Regions from separate parts of the Streptomyces sp. NH27 genome, predicted to be linked through region 1. Evidence: predicted binding sites of a transcription regulator. Region 1 holds the regulator's gene; each other region holds the start of a gene.

Region 1 (4,489 bases):
CAAGCGCGCCGCAGCGTGCGGACACGCACCTCGGTCCGAACGCGCTTGCTGGTGGCGGGGGTTGCGGGTACGGCGGCGCTGCTCCTCGCGGGCTGCGGCGGATCTGGCGGGTCGGGCGGCTCATCCGACGCGTCGGCGCTGTCGAAGGACACCTCCAAGCCGGCCGCTTCCACCCCGGCGGGCGCCACCCCGACGGCGATCACGCGGACCACGCCGCCCGGTACGGTGCCACCCGGCACGTCGTCGCCGGAGGGCTACGACCCCACGCGTGACGCGGCGGCGGACGTGGCCGCGGCCGAGCGGGCCTCGGCCAAGGACGGCCGCCCGGTGCTGATCGACTTCGGCGCGGACTGGTGCCCCGACTGCGTGGTGCTCGGCCGCACCTTCACGAAGCCCGCGACGGCCGCCCTGCTGGGCAAGTACCACGTAGTGCGCGTCGACGTCGGCCAGTTCGACCACAACCTGTCGCTCGCCGCACGCTACGTGGACCTCCGGACCAGCGGTATCCCGGCGCTCGCCGTGGTGGACCCACACGGGCACACCGAAACGGCCACCGACAAGGGCCAGTTCTCCAACGCCCACAACATGCCGGAGTCCCAGGTCGACGCGTTCCTGAAGACATGGGCGTGAGAAGGGGAACCGCCGCCGCCCGAGGGCACGCACGGGGGAACAGCGTCTCCCCCGCCGCCGTCGCCGCGGCCGTGCTGCTCTGCACCGTCGTCTCCGGCTGCGGCCAGGACGGTCAGAGCGGTAACAGCGGTCAGCACCAGGCGGCACCGTCCCGTACGCACGCGTCCTTCACCGCGGGCGGAGTGGACGTCGCCGTCACCTTCGAACGGTCGGCCGCGCACAAGGTGGCGGTGACCGCATCCCTCAGCCCGCAGCAGAAGGGCTTCCACCTCTACAGCCTCACGCTGCCCGACCAGGGGGTCGACGGCCTCGGCATCCCGACCCGCCTGACGGTCGCCGCCCCGCTCACCGCGACCGGCCCGGTGACCTCCGACGCCCATCCGTACGGCCTGCGTCCCGCGGGCCTCGGCCTGACGCTTCCGGTCTACCCGGACGGCCCGGTGACCCTGCACCTGACCACGAATCTCGCCGATGCCACCGGCCGATCCGCCACCGCGAGCGTCCAACTCACCTACGGGGCCTGCTCCACCGACGGCGCCTGCCTCGCACCGGTCCGGGCGCACCCGGTCACGCTCGACGTCCCGCCGCGCTGACGCCGCGGGACGCCCACACACGGGCCGCTCGGGTTCGGCCGCCCGACTTCACGCCGCTCGGGTTCGGGCCGCCCGACTTCACGCCGCCTGGGCGCCGGTGACCTTCGACAGGAAGCCGTCCAGGTTGCGCAGCGTGCGCTCCACCTGCTCCTCCAGGGTCAGGGTCTCCTCCATGCGCTTGGCCAGCACCGAGGTCTTCTTGCCCCGTACATACAGGGAACAGGCCAGGTCGGCGCACATGTAGATGCCCACGGTGTTGCCCTGCCGCCCGGCCGGGCCGGCCAGCGGCGCGGCCAGCAGGTCCACTCCGCCCCCGGAGTGCCCGGTCAGGCAGATCGAGCACAGGCTGCTGCGCAGCAGATTCCGGCGCGCGCCGGGCGCCACCCGCAGGGTGATCCCCACCGGCCGCTCGCCGCCGGTCACGATATATGCCCGGTCCGGCGCGCCCGGGTCCCGCCAGCCGATGAAGTCGAGGTCGCCCCACGGCATCTCCGCGAGCTCCCGCGGCAGCCTGACCCGCTTCGCCTCCCCCTTCGAGCAGTTCACGAAGGAGTCCCGGATCTGCGCTTCACCAAGTGGGTCCATAACACCCGAAGCTAACAAGCACCCGGCGAGACTGTCGCCGCATTTACGGGGAGCAACGGGCCGTACCCGCACCCCCGGGGAGGCCGCGCTAGTGCCGTGGCCGGAAAGGTTTGCCTGGTTCGCGGCGTCCGGTGCGGTACATCGCAAGGCGGAGGTGCGCCCTCGTACTGGGCGTACTCGGGCGACTCCGACAACGCTGGGGGCACCTCCCGCCGAAGGTAGGGGGAGAGGTGCCGTGCCGGGCGTCGCGAACCGGTGAACCTTTCCGGCCACGGCACTAGGAATCCCGCTTGGGACGCCACACCACCAGCGCGCTGGTGTGCTGCACGTCCTGGTACGGCACCAGATCGCGCCGGTACGACGCGTGCACCGCGGCCTCGCGCTGCTGGATGACGGCGGCGGCGCCGTCGACGGCGGCGGCGAGTTCGGCGACCCGGGCCTGGAGCGCGGCGACCTGGTTCTCCAGCTCGATGATCCGCTTGATGCCCGCGAGGTTGATGCCCTCGTCCTGCGAGAGGCGCTGCACCTGCCGCAACTGCTCGATGTCGCGGGCGGAGTAGCGGCGCCCGCGGCCGGCCGCGCGGTCCGGCGAGACCAGGCCGAGGCGGTCGTACTGCCGCAGGGTCTGCGGGTGCAGCCCGGACAGCTCGGCCGCCACGGAGATCACATAGACCGGCGACTCCTCCGTCAGCTGGTACGGATTGCGGCCTCGCCCCATGCGGGGCCCGGAGGCCCCGCCGCCGTCGATGCTCATCCGCTCACGCTCCCTTTGCGGCCTTGAACAACTCCGCCCGCGGGTCGAGGTCCGCGGTCGCCTCACGGTACGACTCCAGCGCGTCCAGCGCCTTGCCCTCGGTCTGTGCGGGCACCGCCACCTCGACCGTGACGAGCAGATCGCCGCGTGAACCGTCCTTGCGCACCGCGCCCTTGCCCCGGGCCCGCAGGGTCCGGCCGTTCGGAGTGCCGGCGGGCAGCTTCAAGGTGACCGGCGGTCCGCCCAGGGTCGGCACCTTGATGTCGCCGCCGAGCGCGGCCTCGGTGAAGCTCACCGGGACCGTGACCGTCAGGTTGGCGTCCTTGCGGCCGAACACCGGGTGCGGGCCGACGTGCACGACCACGTACAGGTCGCCGGCCGGGCCGCCGCGCTCGCCGGCGGCGCCCTTGCCGCGCAGCCGGATGCGCTGCCCGTCGGTGACCCCGGCGGGGATGCGCACCTGCATGGTGCGCGAGCTCTTCGCCCGGCCGCTGCCGTGGCAGACCTCGCAGGGGTTCTCCGCGATCAGGCCGCGGCCCTTGCAGTCCACGCACGGGTCGGTGAGCGAGAAGCCGCCACCGCCGCCGCGCGAGACCTGCCCGGTGCCGACGCAGGTCGGGCACACCCGGGGCGTGCCGTTCCTGTCGCCGGTGCCGGAGCACGCCTTGCAGGGCGACTGCGAGGACATCCGCAGCGGGACGGTGGCCCCGTCGACGGCCTCGGTGAAGCTGAGCGTGACCTCGGACTCGATGTCCTGGCCGCGGCGCGGCTGCACGCGGGTGCCGCCGCCCCGGTTGAACAGGCCGCCGAACACGTCGCCCAGGCCGCCGCCGAAGCCGCCGCCCTGGCCGGTCGTGGTGCTGCCGCCGGGGCCCTGGGCGCCGCCGAAGAGGTCGCCCAGGTCGAAGTTGAACCCGCCGGTGCCGCCCGCGCCGGGACCGGGCCGCATGCCGCCGTTGCCGAACAGCGCGCGGCCCTCGTCGTACTCCTTGCGCCGCTTGGCGTCGGAGAGCACGTCGTTGGCCTCGGAGATCTCCTTGAAGCGCTCCTCGGCCTTGGCGTCGCCCTTGTTGGCGTCGGGGTGGAACTCCCGGGCCAGCTTGCGGTACGCCTTCTTGATCTCGGCGTCGGTGGCGTCCTTGGGGACACCGAGGACCTTGTACAGGTCCTTCTCCAACAGGTCCCTACTGATGCTCATCCTCGGCGTCCCTCCTCTCCGTCACGTCCCGCTCCGTCAGCCCTCGGATGGGCCACCGGTCTCCTCGTCGTCGTCCGCCTTCCGGTCGGCCTGGTCGGCCGGCTCGCCGGACTCGGACTGTTCGTCCTTGCCGTGGGCACCCGGCTGGGGCTCGGCGACCGCGACCCGGGCCGGCCGCAGGTTGCGCTCCCCGATGCGGTACCCCGGCTGGAGGATCTGCACGCATGTCGTCTGTGTGACATCAGGCGAATAGCTGTGCATCAGTGCCTCGTGCACCAGCGGGTCGAAGGGCTCGCCCTCCTTGCCGAACTGCTGCAGGCCCAGCTTCGCGGCGACCGTCTCCAGCGACTCGGCGACCGACTTGAAGCCGCCCACCAGTTCGCCGTGTTCCCGCGCCCGGCCGATGTCGTCGAGCACCGGGAGCAGTTCGGTCAGCAGGTTGGCGACCGCGATCTCCTTGACGGCGACGCGGTCCCGCTCCACCCGGCGGCGGTAGTTCTGGTACTCGGCCTGGAGGCGCTGGAGGTCGGCGGTGCGCTCGCCGAGCGCGGTGCGCACCTGGTCCAACTGCGCCTTGACGGCCGTCAGCTCCTGGGAGGTCGCGTCGTCCCCGCCCCCGGACACCGGGCCCGCCTTACCGGCGGTCCCGTTGCCCGAGTTGGACTTGCCCGCCTTGCCGGACTCCGGCTTGTCGGCGGCGTCGGAGGGAACGTCGGGCTCCTCGAAGCC
Region 2 (4,489 bases), on a different contig from region 1:
GCAGCGGCGGCAGTTCGGCCGCCGGCACGGCCATCGACAGCCGCGGATACGCCCCGTACAGCGTGCGCAGCGCGACCACGGCCTCAAGACGGGCCAGCGGGGCGCCCAGGCAGTAGTGGGCGCCGTGCCCGAAGGCGAGGTGGCGGGTGCCCGGCGGCCGGGTGATGTCGAACCGGCCGGCGTCGGGGCCGTATTCGCGCGGGTCGCGTCCGGCGGCGGCGTACCCGGCGAGCACGGGTGTCCCGCGCGGCACCGTGGTGCCGTCCACGTCGAGGTCGGTGGTGGGGTAGCGGAACGGGAAGTTCGCCACCGGGCTGTCCCAGCGCAGCGTCTCCTCGATCACCGCGTCCCAGGAGGCTTCACCCGAAAGGACGAGGTCGCGTTGGCCGGTGTGGTCACACAGGGCGCGCACCGCGTTGGTGATGAGATTGAGCGTGGTCTCGTGCCCGGCGACGATCATCAGCAGCAGGGTGCCGGTCGCCTCCTCGTCGCTCAGCCGCTCGGCGCCGTCCTCCCGGTCCGCGTCGCGGGCCGCGATCAGCGCGCTGGTCAGGTCGTCGCCGGGGCGGGCTCGCCGCTCGGCGACGACCTGGGCGAGCACGTCGTGGATCGCGCGCAGCGCGGCCGTCGCGTCGGCGGCCGAACTGGAGGTGCTGACCAGGAGGTGGGTGAGGTCGTGCAGGCGGTCGCGGTAGGCCGGGTTCACCCCGAGCAGTTCGCTGATCACGCCCATCGGCAGCGGATAGGCGAAGTGCGCGCGCAGGTCCACGACGCCGTCCGGGCCGGCCCGGCCGGGCAGTTCGGCCGCCAGGTCGCCGGCCAGCCGCTCGATCCAAGGGCGCAGGGAGGCCACCCGGCGTGGCGTGAACGCCTTGGTGGCCAGCCCGCGCAGCCGCCGGTGGTCGTCGCCGTCGGCCGTCGTCATCCCGTTGACCAGGGCGAAGGCGTTGAGCTGCCACTGCGCCGGGATACGGCCCTCCTGGAGGGCGGCGAAGTGCCGGGCGTTCTTGGCCACTTCGGGGTCGGCGAGGAAGTCGCGCAGCTCCTGGTAGCGGGAGACGATCATGCCGGGGACGCCGTCCGGCAGCATCACCGGGCAGGCGGCCGCGCGCTCGCGCAGGATGGCGGCATCGGCCTGTACGGACGCGCCGCTGCGGTCCATCGGATACGGGTCGGCCGGGTGCGAATCCATCGGGTGCGCCGAGGTCATGGGTTCCTCCCGAGATCGTGGCCCGCCCTGTGCCCGGAATCACCTTGAGTGGAATAGACTCAACTTGCTTCATGTTCCCGCAAGCAGGTTGAGGTACATGGTAGCGACGATCGATTGAGGAGGACAGCACGCCCGTGGAAGCCGAGCTGACCAACAAGAGCCGGGAAGCGCTCAACAGCGCCAACGCCAAGGCCGTCGCCGAGGGAAACCCGGACCTGACGCCCGCGCATCTGCTGCTCGCTCTGCTGAGCGGCACGGACAACGAGAACGTGCTCGACCTGCTGGCCGCGACCGGCGCCGACCCCGTGGCGCTGCGGGCCGACGCGCAGCGGCTGGTCGAGAGCCTGCCGTCGGTGCAGGGGGCCACCGTCGCACCCCCGCAGGCGAACCGTGACATGCTCGCCGTCATCGCCGACGCGTCCCAGCGCGCCAAGGACCTCGGCGACGCGTACGTGTCGACCGAGCACCTGCTGATCGGGACCGCCGTCAAGGGCGGCCCGGCCGGCGAGTTGCTCACCACCGCGGGCGCCAAGGCGAAGGCGCTGCTGACGGCGTTCGAGAGCGCCAGGGGAGGGCAACGGGTGACCAGCCAGGACCCGGAGGGCACCTACAAGGCACTGGAGAAGTACGGCACCGACTTCACCGCGGCCGCCCGCGAGGGCAAGCTCGACCCGGTGATCGGCCGGGACCAGGAGATCCGCCGGGTGGTCCAGGTGTTGTCCCGCCGTACCAAGAACAACCCGGTGCTGATCGGTGAGCCCGGCGTCGGCAAGACCGCCGTCGTGGAGGGCCTGGCCCAGCGCATCGTCAAGGGCGACGTGCCCGAGAGCCTGCGCAACAAGCGGCTGGTCTCCCTCGACCTGGGCGCGATGGTGGCCGGGGCGAAGTACCGCGGCGAGTTCGAGGAGCGGCTGAAGGCGGTGCTCGCCGAGATCAAGGACAGCGGCGGGCAGGTCATCACCTTCATCGACGAGCTGCACACCGTCGTCGGCGCGGGCGCCGGCGGCGACTCCGCGATGGACGCGGGCAACATGCTCAAGCCGATGCTGGCCCGCGGCGAGCTGCGGATGGTCGGCGCCACCACGCTGGACGAGTACCGCGAGCGGATCGAGAAGGACCCGGCGCTGGAGCGGCGCTTCCAGCAGGTGCTGGTCGCCGAGCCGACCGTCGAGGACACCGTGGCGATCCTGCGCGGCCTCAAGGGCCGCTACGAGGCGCACCACAAGGTGCAGATCGCCGACTCCGCGCTGGTCGCCGCCGCGACGCTCTCCGACCGCTACATCACCTCCCGCTTCCTGCCCGACAAGGCCATCGACCTGGTCGACGAGTCCGCGTCCCGGCTGCGGATGGAGATCGACTCCTCGCCGGTCGAGATCGACGAGCTCCAGCGCTCGGTGGACCGGCTGCGGATGGAGGAGATGGCGCTCAAGAACGAGACCGACCCCGGCTCCGTGCAGCGGCTGGACAAGCTCCGCAAGGACCTCGCCGACCGCGAGGAGGAGCTGCGTGGCCTGACCGCCCGCTGGGAGAAGGAGAAGCAGGGCCTGAACCGGGTCGGCGAGCTGAAGGAGCGGCTCGACGACATCGTCACCCGGATCGAGCGCGCCCAGCGCGACGGCGACTTCGAGACCGCGTCGAAGCTGATGTACGCGGAGAAGCCCAAGCTGGAGGAGGAGTTGGAGGAGGCCACCCGGGAGGAGCAGGAGGCCGCCGCCCAGGAGACGATGGTCAAGGAGGAGGTCGGCCCGGACGACATCGCCGACGTCGTCGCCGCCTGGACCGGCATCCCCGCCGGCCGCTTGCTGGAGGGCGAGACGCAGAAGCTGCTGCGGATGGAGGACGAGCTCGGCAAGCGGCTGATCGGCCAGGCCGAAGCGGTCCGCGCGGTCTCCGACGCGGTCCGCCGCTCCCGCTCCGGCATCGCCGACCCGGACCGCCCCACCGGCTCCTTCCTCTTCCTCGGCCCCACCGGCGTCGGCAAGACCGAACTGGCCAAGGCGCTCGCCGACTTCCTCTTCGACGACGAGCGGGCGATGGTCCGCATCGACATGAGCGAGTACGGCGAGAAGCACTCGGTGGCCCGGCTGGTCGGCGCCCCGCCCGGATACGTCGGGTACGAGGAGGGCGGCCAGCTCACCGAGGCGGTCCGCCGCCGCCCGTACAGCGTGGTGCTGCTCGACGAGGTGGAGAAGGCGCACCCGGAGGTCTTCGACGTCCTGCTCCAGGTCCTCGACGACGGCCGGCTCACCGACGGCCAGGGCCGTACCGTCGACTTCCGCAACGCGATCCTGATCCTCACCTCCAACCTGGGCAGCCAGTACCTGGTCGACCCCAAGCTGGACCCGGCGCAGAAGAAGGAGAACGTCCTCGCCACCGTCCGCGCCTCCTTCAAGCCGGAGTTCCTCAACCGGCTGGACGACATCGTGGTGTTCTCCGCGCTCGACAGGGACGAGCTGCGCCGGATCGCCCGGCTCCAGACCAGCCGACTCGCCGACCGGCTCAGGGACCGCCGGCTCACCCTGGACGTCACCGACGGCGCCCTGGACTGGCTCGCCGAGGAGGGCAACGACCCCGCCTACGGCGCCCGCCCGCTGCGCCGGCTGATCCAGACCGCGATCGGCGACCCGCTGGCCCGCGCCATCCTGGCCGGAGAGGTGCTGGACGGGCAGAACGTCCGGGTGGACCGGGCGGTCGACGGGCTCATCGTCAGGGGGGAGGATGGCGGGGAAACGTCACGAAGGGAACCTTCACGGTGAGCATCGACCCCTCCTCGATTCCGAACTTCGGGAGCCAGCCGGAACCCGACCAGCCGAGCGGAGAACCCACTGCCAACGTGGTGATCCCGGATCAGGACCTGGTCAAGCAACTCCTCGACCAGATGGGGCTCAAGCACGCCATCGACGAAGAGGACGACCTCCTGGCGCCCTGGGAGGAGTTCCGCACCTACTTCATGTTCCGCGGCGAGGCGCAGCAGCACGTCTTCGCGGTGCGCACGTTCTACGAGCGCACGTACTCCGTGGACGAGAAGGCACAGCTCCACGAGGCGATCGACGAGTGGAACCACCTCACGCTGTGGCCGAAGGTCTACACGAACACCGACGACGACGGTGCCGTCCGCCTCATCGGCGAGGCCCAGATGCTGATCGGCATGGGCGTCAACCTCGACCACTTCGTGGCCACCACGGTGAGCTGGGTCCAGGCGTCCATCGAGTTCAACAAGTGGCTCGGTGAGCGGCTGGGCCTGGAGGAGGCGGCCGACGGCGACGAGCCGGGCGACGA
Region 3 (4,489 bases), on a different contig from region 1:
GAACGGCGGGCAACCGTAGCGGCGGGACCCGGCCCACCACCGGCAGGTGGTCACGCGGCGATCGGGACCTCCTCGGCGGGGGCGTCCGCCGCCGCCGGCTCCAAAGCCAGCGCCAGCACCTGGCGGACGTCGCCGACCGGGTGGACGTCGAGCACGCCGAGGATCTCGGCGGGGACGTCGTCGAGGTCGGCCTCGTTGCGCTTGGGGATCACCACGGTGGTGATCCCGGCGCGGTGCGCGGCCAGCAGCTTCTGCTTGACCCCGCCGATCGGCAGCACCCGGCCGGTCAGGGACACCTCGCCGGTCATGGCGACATCGGTGCGGACCCGGCGGCCGGACAGCAGGGACGCGAGGGCGGTGGTCATGGTGACACCCGCGCTCGGGCCGTCCTTGGGTACGGCGCCGGCCGGCACGTGCAGGTGCACGCCGCGGTCCTTGAGATCGCCGACCGGCAACTCCAGTTCCGCGCCGCGCGAGCGCAGGAAGGAGAGCGCGATCTGCGCGGACTCCTTCATCACGTCGCCGAGTTGACCGGTGAGCTGGAGCCCGGCCCCGCCGGTCTCCGGGTCGGCCAGCGACGCCTCGATGTAGAGCACGTCGCCGCCCGCGCCGGTGACCGCGAGACCGGTGGCCACGCCCGGTACGGCGGTACGCCGCTCCTCCGGGTCCTGCGCGGCCTCCGGCACGTGGTGCGGCCGGCCGATCAGGGCCCGCAGATCGCCCGGGCCGACCGCGAACGGCAGCTCCCGGTCGCCCAGTTCGTGCTGGGCGGCGATCTTGCGCAGCAGGCGCGCGACGGTCCGCTCCAGGTTACGGACGCCCGCCTCGCGGGTGTACTCGCCGGCCAGCCGGCGCAGCGCGTCCTCGTCCAGGCTCACCTCGTCGGCGGCCAGGCCCGCGCGCTCCAGCTGACGGGGCAGCAGGTGGTCGCGGGCGATGACGACCTTCTCGTCCTCGGTGTAGCCGTCCAGCCGGACCAGCTCCATCCGGTCCAGCAGCGGCTCGGGGATGGCCTCCAGCACGTTGGCGGTGGCCAGGAACACCACGTCGGACAGGTCGAGTTCGACCTCCAGGTAGTGGTCCCGGAAGGTGTGGTTCTGCGCCGGGTCGAGGACTTCGAGCAGCGCGGCCGCCGGGTCGCCCCGGTAGTCCGAGCCGACCTTGTCGACCTCGTCGAGCAGCACCACCGGGTTCATCGACCCGGCCTCCTTGATCGCGCGCACGATCCGGCCTGGCAACGCGCCCACGTACGTCCTGCGGTGGCCGCGGATCTCGGCCTCGTCGCGGACGCCGCCGAGCGCCACCCGGACGAACTCGCGGCCCATCGCGCGGGCCACGGATTCACCGAGCGAGGTCTTGCCGACCCCGGGGGGACCGACCAGCGCCAGCACCGCGCCTCCGCGGCGGCCGCCGACCACGCCGAGACCGCGGTCGGCCCGGCGCTTGCGGACCGCCAGGTACTCGGTGATGCGCTCCTTCACGTCGTCGAGGCCGGAGTGGTCCGCGTCCAGCACCGCCCGGGCGCCCGCGACGTCGTAGGTGTCCTCGGTGGTGGTGTTCCACGGCAGTTCGAGAACGGTGTCCAGCCAGGTCCTGATCCACGAGCCCTCCGGGGAGGCGTCCGAGGAGCGCTCCAGCTTCTCGACCTCCTTCAGTGCGGCCTCGCGGACCTTCTCCGGCAGGTCGGCGGACTCCACCCGGACCCGGTAGTCGTCCGTCTCGTTGTCGGGGTCGCCGTTCAGCTCGGCCAACTCCTTGCGGACCGCCTCCAGTTGCTGGCGGAGCAGGAACTCGCGCTGCTGCTTCTCCATGCCCTCCTGGACGTCCTTGCGGATCGTCTCGGCGACGTCCTGCTCGGCGAGGTGGTCGCGCAGCCACTGCGTGGCGAGCTTCAACCGGGCCACCGGGTCGGCGGTCTCCAGCAGCTCCACGCGCTGCTCCACGCCGAGGAACGGGGAGTAGCCGGAGTTGTCGGCGAGCTGCCCGGCGTCGTCGATCTGCTGCACCCGGTCGACCACCTGCCAGCCGCCGCGCTTGCGCAGCCAGCTCGTGGCCAGCGCCTTGTACTCCTTCATCAGCTCGGCGACGGTGCCGGGCGCCTCCTGCGGCGCGGGCTCCTCCACCACGGCGCCCTCCACCCACAAAGCCGCGCCCGGACCGGTCGTACCGGCGCCGATGCGCACCCGCGAGCGACCCTTGATCACCGCGCCGGGGTCGCCGTCGGACAGCCGTCCGACCTGCTCGACCGTGCCGAGGGTGCCCACCGCGGCGTAGTTCCCGTCGACCCTCGGGACCAGAAGCACGCGCGGCTTGCCCGCGGTGTCTCCGGAGTGGGCCGCCTGTGCGGCCTCCACCGCGGCCCGTACCTCGCTGTCGGTCAGGTCGAGCGGTACGACCATGCCGGGCAGCACGACCTCGCCGTCGAGGGGCAGTACGGGGAGGGTGAGGTTGGAACTCTTCGGCTCAAACGCCATGATCGCTCCCTTTGCAAGCAAGTTGAGTACACCTGACTCAATGCAAGGAGCTCCGCCGGTGTTCCCGGCCTTACGTTCGCCCTGAGCGATCACCTGCGGTGGGCCGGGAGCAGTCCCTTTTCGGTCCGTCAGAATGAGGTCATGGCGGCTACGAACACGCACGACCCGCGCTTCCCGGCCCCCGATCCCGGCCCCGGGACCGGCGAAGGACCGGTCGTACTGGACCGGCGCGAGGGCCCGTACGGGGAAGCGGTGCTGCGCCGTCGCGGCGAGCACCTGGAGATCATCGCCAACGGCACCTTCCTGATGGACACCTCCGACGGCCGCTCCGAGCGGCTGCTGATCGACGCGGCACTGGAGGCGCTCGAGGCGCCGCCGGCCGGCCGGGGCGGCGCGAGCGTGCTGATCGGCGGGCTCGGCGTCGGCTTCTCACTGGCCCGGGCGGCCGCCCAGCCGCGCTGGGCGCGGATCGACGTGGTCGAGCGGGAGCAGGCGGTGATCGACTGGCACCGGGCGGGCCACTTCGCGGCACACACCCGCGGCGCGCTGGACGACCCGCGGGTGCGGCTGATCACCGCGGACCTGCTGACCTACCTGCGTACGGCGCCCGAGCCGATGGCCAGACCCGAAGCCGGGTCCGGGTCCGCACCCGCACCCGCAGCCGGTACGGTGCCGGTCGAAGCGTCGGCGCGCCCGCCCGCCGGCGGCTACGACGCACTCTGCCTGGACATCGACAACGGTCCGGACTGGACAGTCACCGACAACAACGGCAGTCTCTACAGTCCCAGCGGCCTCGACGACTGCCGGGAGCTGCTCCGCTCCGGCGGTGTGCTGGCCGTATGGTCGGCGCAGCCCTCGGCCGCCTTCGAGATCGCACTCAAGGGGGCGGGGTACACCGGGGTGCGCACGCTGGAGGTTCCGGTCGCGCGTGGCGTGCCCGATGTCGTGCATGTAGCCGTCAAGGCGTGAAGGCGTCATAGTCAGGGCAGCGGCCCGCCCCGTACGCTGCCGGTAACGGACGAGCTTGTGGGGCGGAAGCGGAAGTGGACAGCGCACAGACAACGGGCGCGCAGCGCCGGGTTCTGGTGGTCGAGGACGACCAGACGATAGTTCAGGCGATCGCGGCCCGCCTCCAGGCGGAGGGGTTCCAGGTGCGCACGGCAGGCGACGGGCCGTCCGCGGTCGACGCAGCCCATGCCTGGCAACCGGACCTCCTGGTGCTCGACGTGATGCTGCCCGGATACGACGGGCTTGAGGTCTGCCGCCGGGTGCAGGCCGACCGGCCGGTGCCGGTGCTGATGCTCACCGCGCGCGACGACGAGACGGACATGCTGGTCGGCCTCGGCGTCGGCGCCGACGACTACATGACCAAGCCGTTCTCGATGCGCGAGCTGGCCGCGCGGGTGCACGTGCTGCTGCGCCGGGTGGAGCGGGCCGCCGACGCGGCCTCCACCGTCCGCGGCGCCAGCATCCACCTCGGCGACCTGGAGATCGACCACACCCAGCGCCGGGTCCGGGTCGGCGGCACCGACGTGCACCTGACCCCGACCGAGTTCGAGCTGCTGGTGTGCCTGGCCCACCAGCCCCGGGCGGTGCTCTCCCGCGAGCAGTTGCTCGCCGAGGTGTGGGACTGGACCGACGCGTCCGGCACCCGCACCGTGGACAGCCACGTCAAGGCGCTGCGCCGCAAGATCGGCGCCGAGCGGATCCGTACCGTGCACGGTGTGGGCTACGCGCTGGAGAACCCGGCGCCATGAACCCGGGTCACACCGGGGACCCCGCGCGCACCCGGGACCCGGCGCGGGCCCCGGGCACTTCGGGGCCGACCCGCGGCCGGCTGCCGGCCGGCTGCGCGCGGCACGCACGGCACGCCCGGCACGTGCTGCGCGGGTGGCTGCGGCAGTTGTGGGAGGTGCTGCGCCCCTGGGACCCGACCCGCTCGATCAAGGCGGCCCTGCAAGCGCTGGTGATCGCCTCCGTGATGATCACCACGCTGCTGGTGACGCTGGCGATCC

Evidence for each region. The regulator HspR, encoded in region 1, represses chaperone genes until heat shock. The targets are predictions, from matches to a motif close to TTGAGNNNNNNNNNCTCAA.
Region 2: a site for HspR is predicted at 1,255-1,273, ahead of clpB (ATP-dependent chaperone ClpB). Genes of this name have one in related genera too.
Region 3: a site for HspR is predicted at 2,497-2,515, ahead of lon (endopeptidase La). Genes of this name have one in related genera too.

What each region holds. Positions count from the first base shown of each region.
Region 1 is NZ_JACEGK010000280.1:5,296-9,784, reverse strand. Features, by position in the region: gene AC13HU_RS22135 (thioredoxin family protein) at 52-630, shown strand; gene AC13HU_RS22130 (hypothetical protein) at 627-1,223, shown strand; gene AC13HU_RS22125 (FBP domain-containing protein) at 1,302-1,808, opposite strand; gene AC13HU_RS22120 (heat shock protein transcriptional repressor HspR) at 2,086-2,562, opposite strand; gene dnaJ (molecular chaperone DnaJ) at 2,567-3,760, opposite strand; gene grpE (nucleotide exchange factor GrpE) at 3,797-4,489, opposite strand, start outside.
Region 2 is NZ_JACEGK010000547.1:20-4,508, forward strand. Features, by position in the region: partial or broken gene AC13HU_RS31565 (cytochrome P450 family protein) at 1-1,210, opposite strand, end outside; gene clpB (ATP-dependent chaperone ClpB) at 1,345-3,966, shown strand; gene AC13HU_RS31575 (YbjN domain-containing protein) at 3,963-4,489, shown strand, end outside.
Region 3 is NZ_JACEGK010000062.1:11,626-16,114, forward strand. Features, by position in the region: gene lon (endopeptidase La) at 51-2,474, opposite strand; gene AC13HU_RS08040 (spermidine synthase family protein) at 2,616-3,443, shown strand; gene AC13HU_RS08045 (response regulator transcription factor) at 3,518-4,231, shown strand; gene AC13HU_RS08050 (HAMP domain-containing sensor histidine kinase) at 4,228-4,489, shown strand, end outside.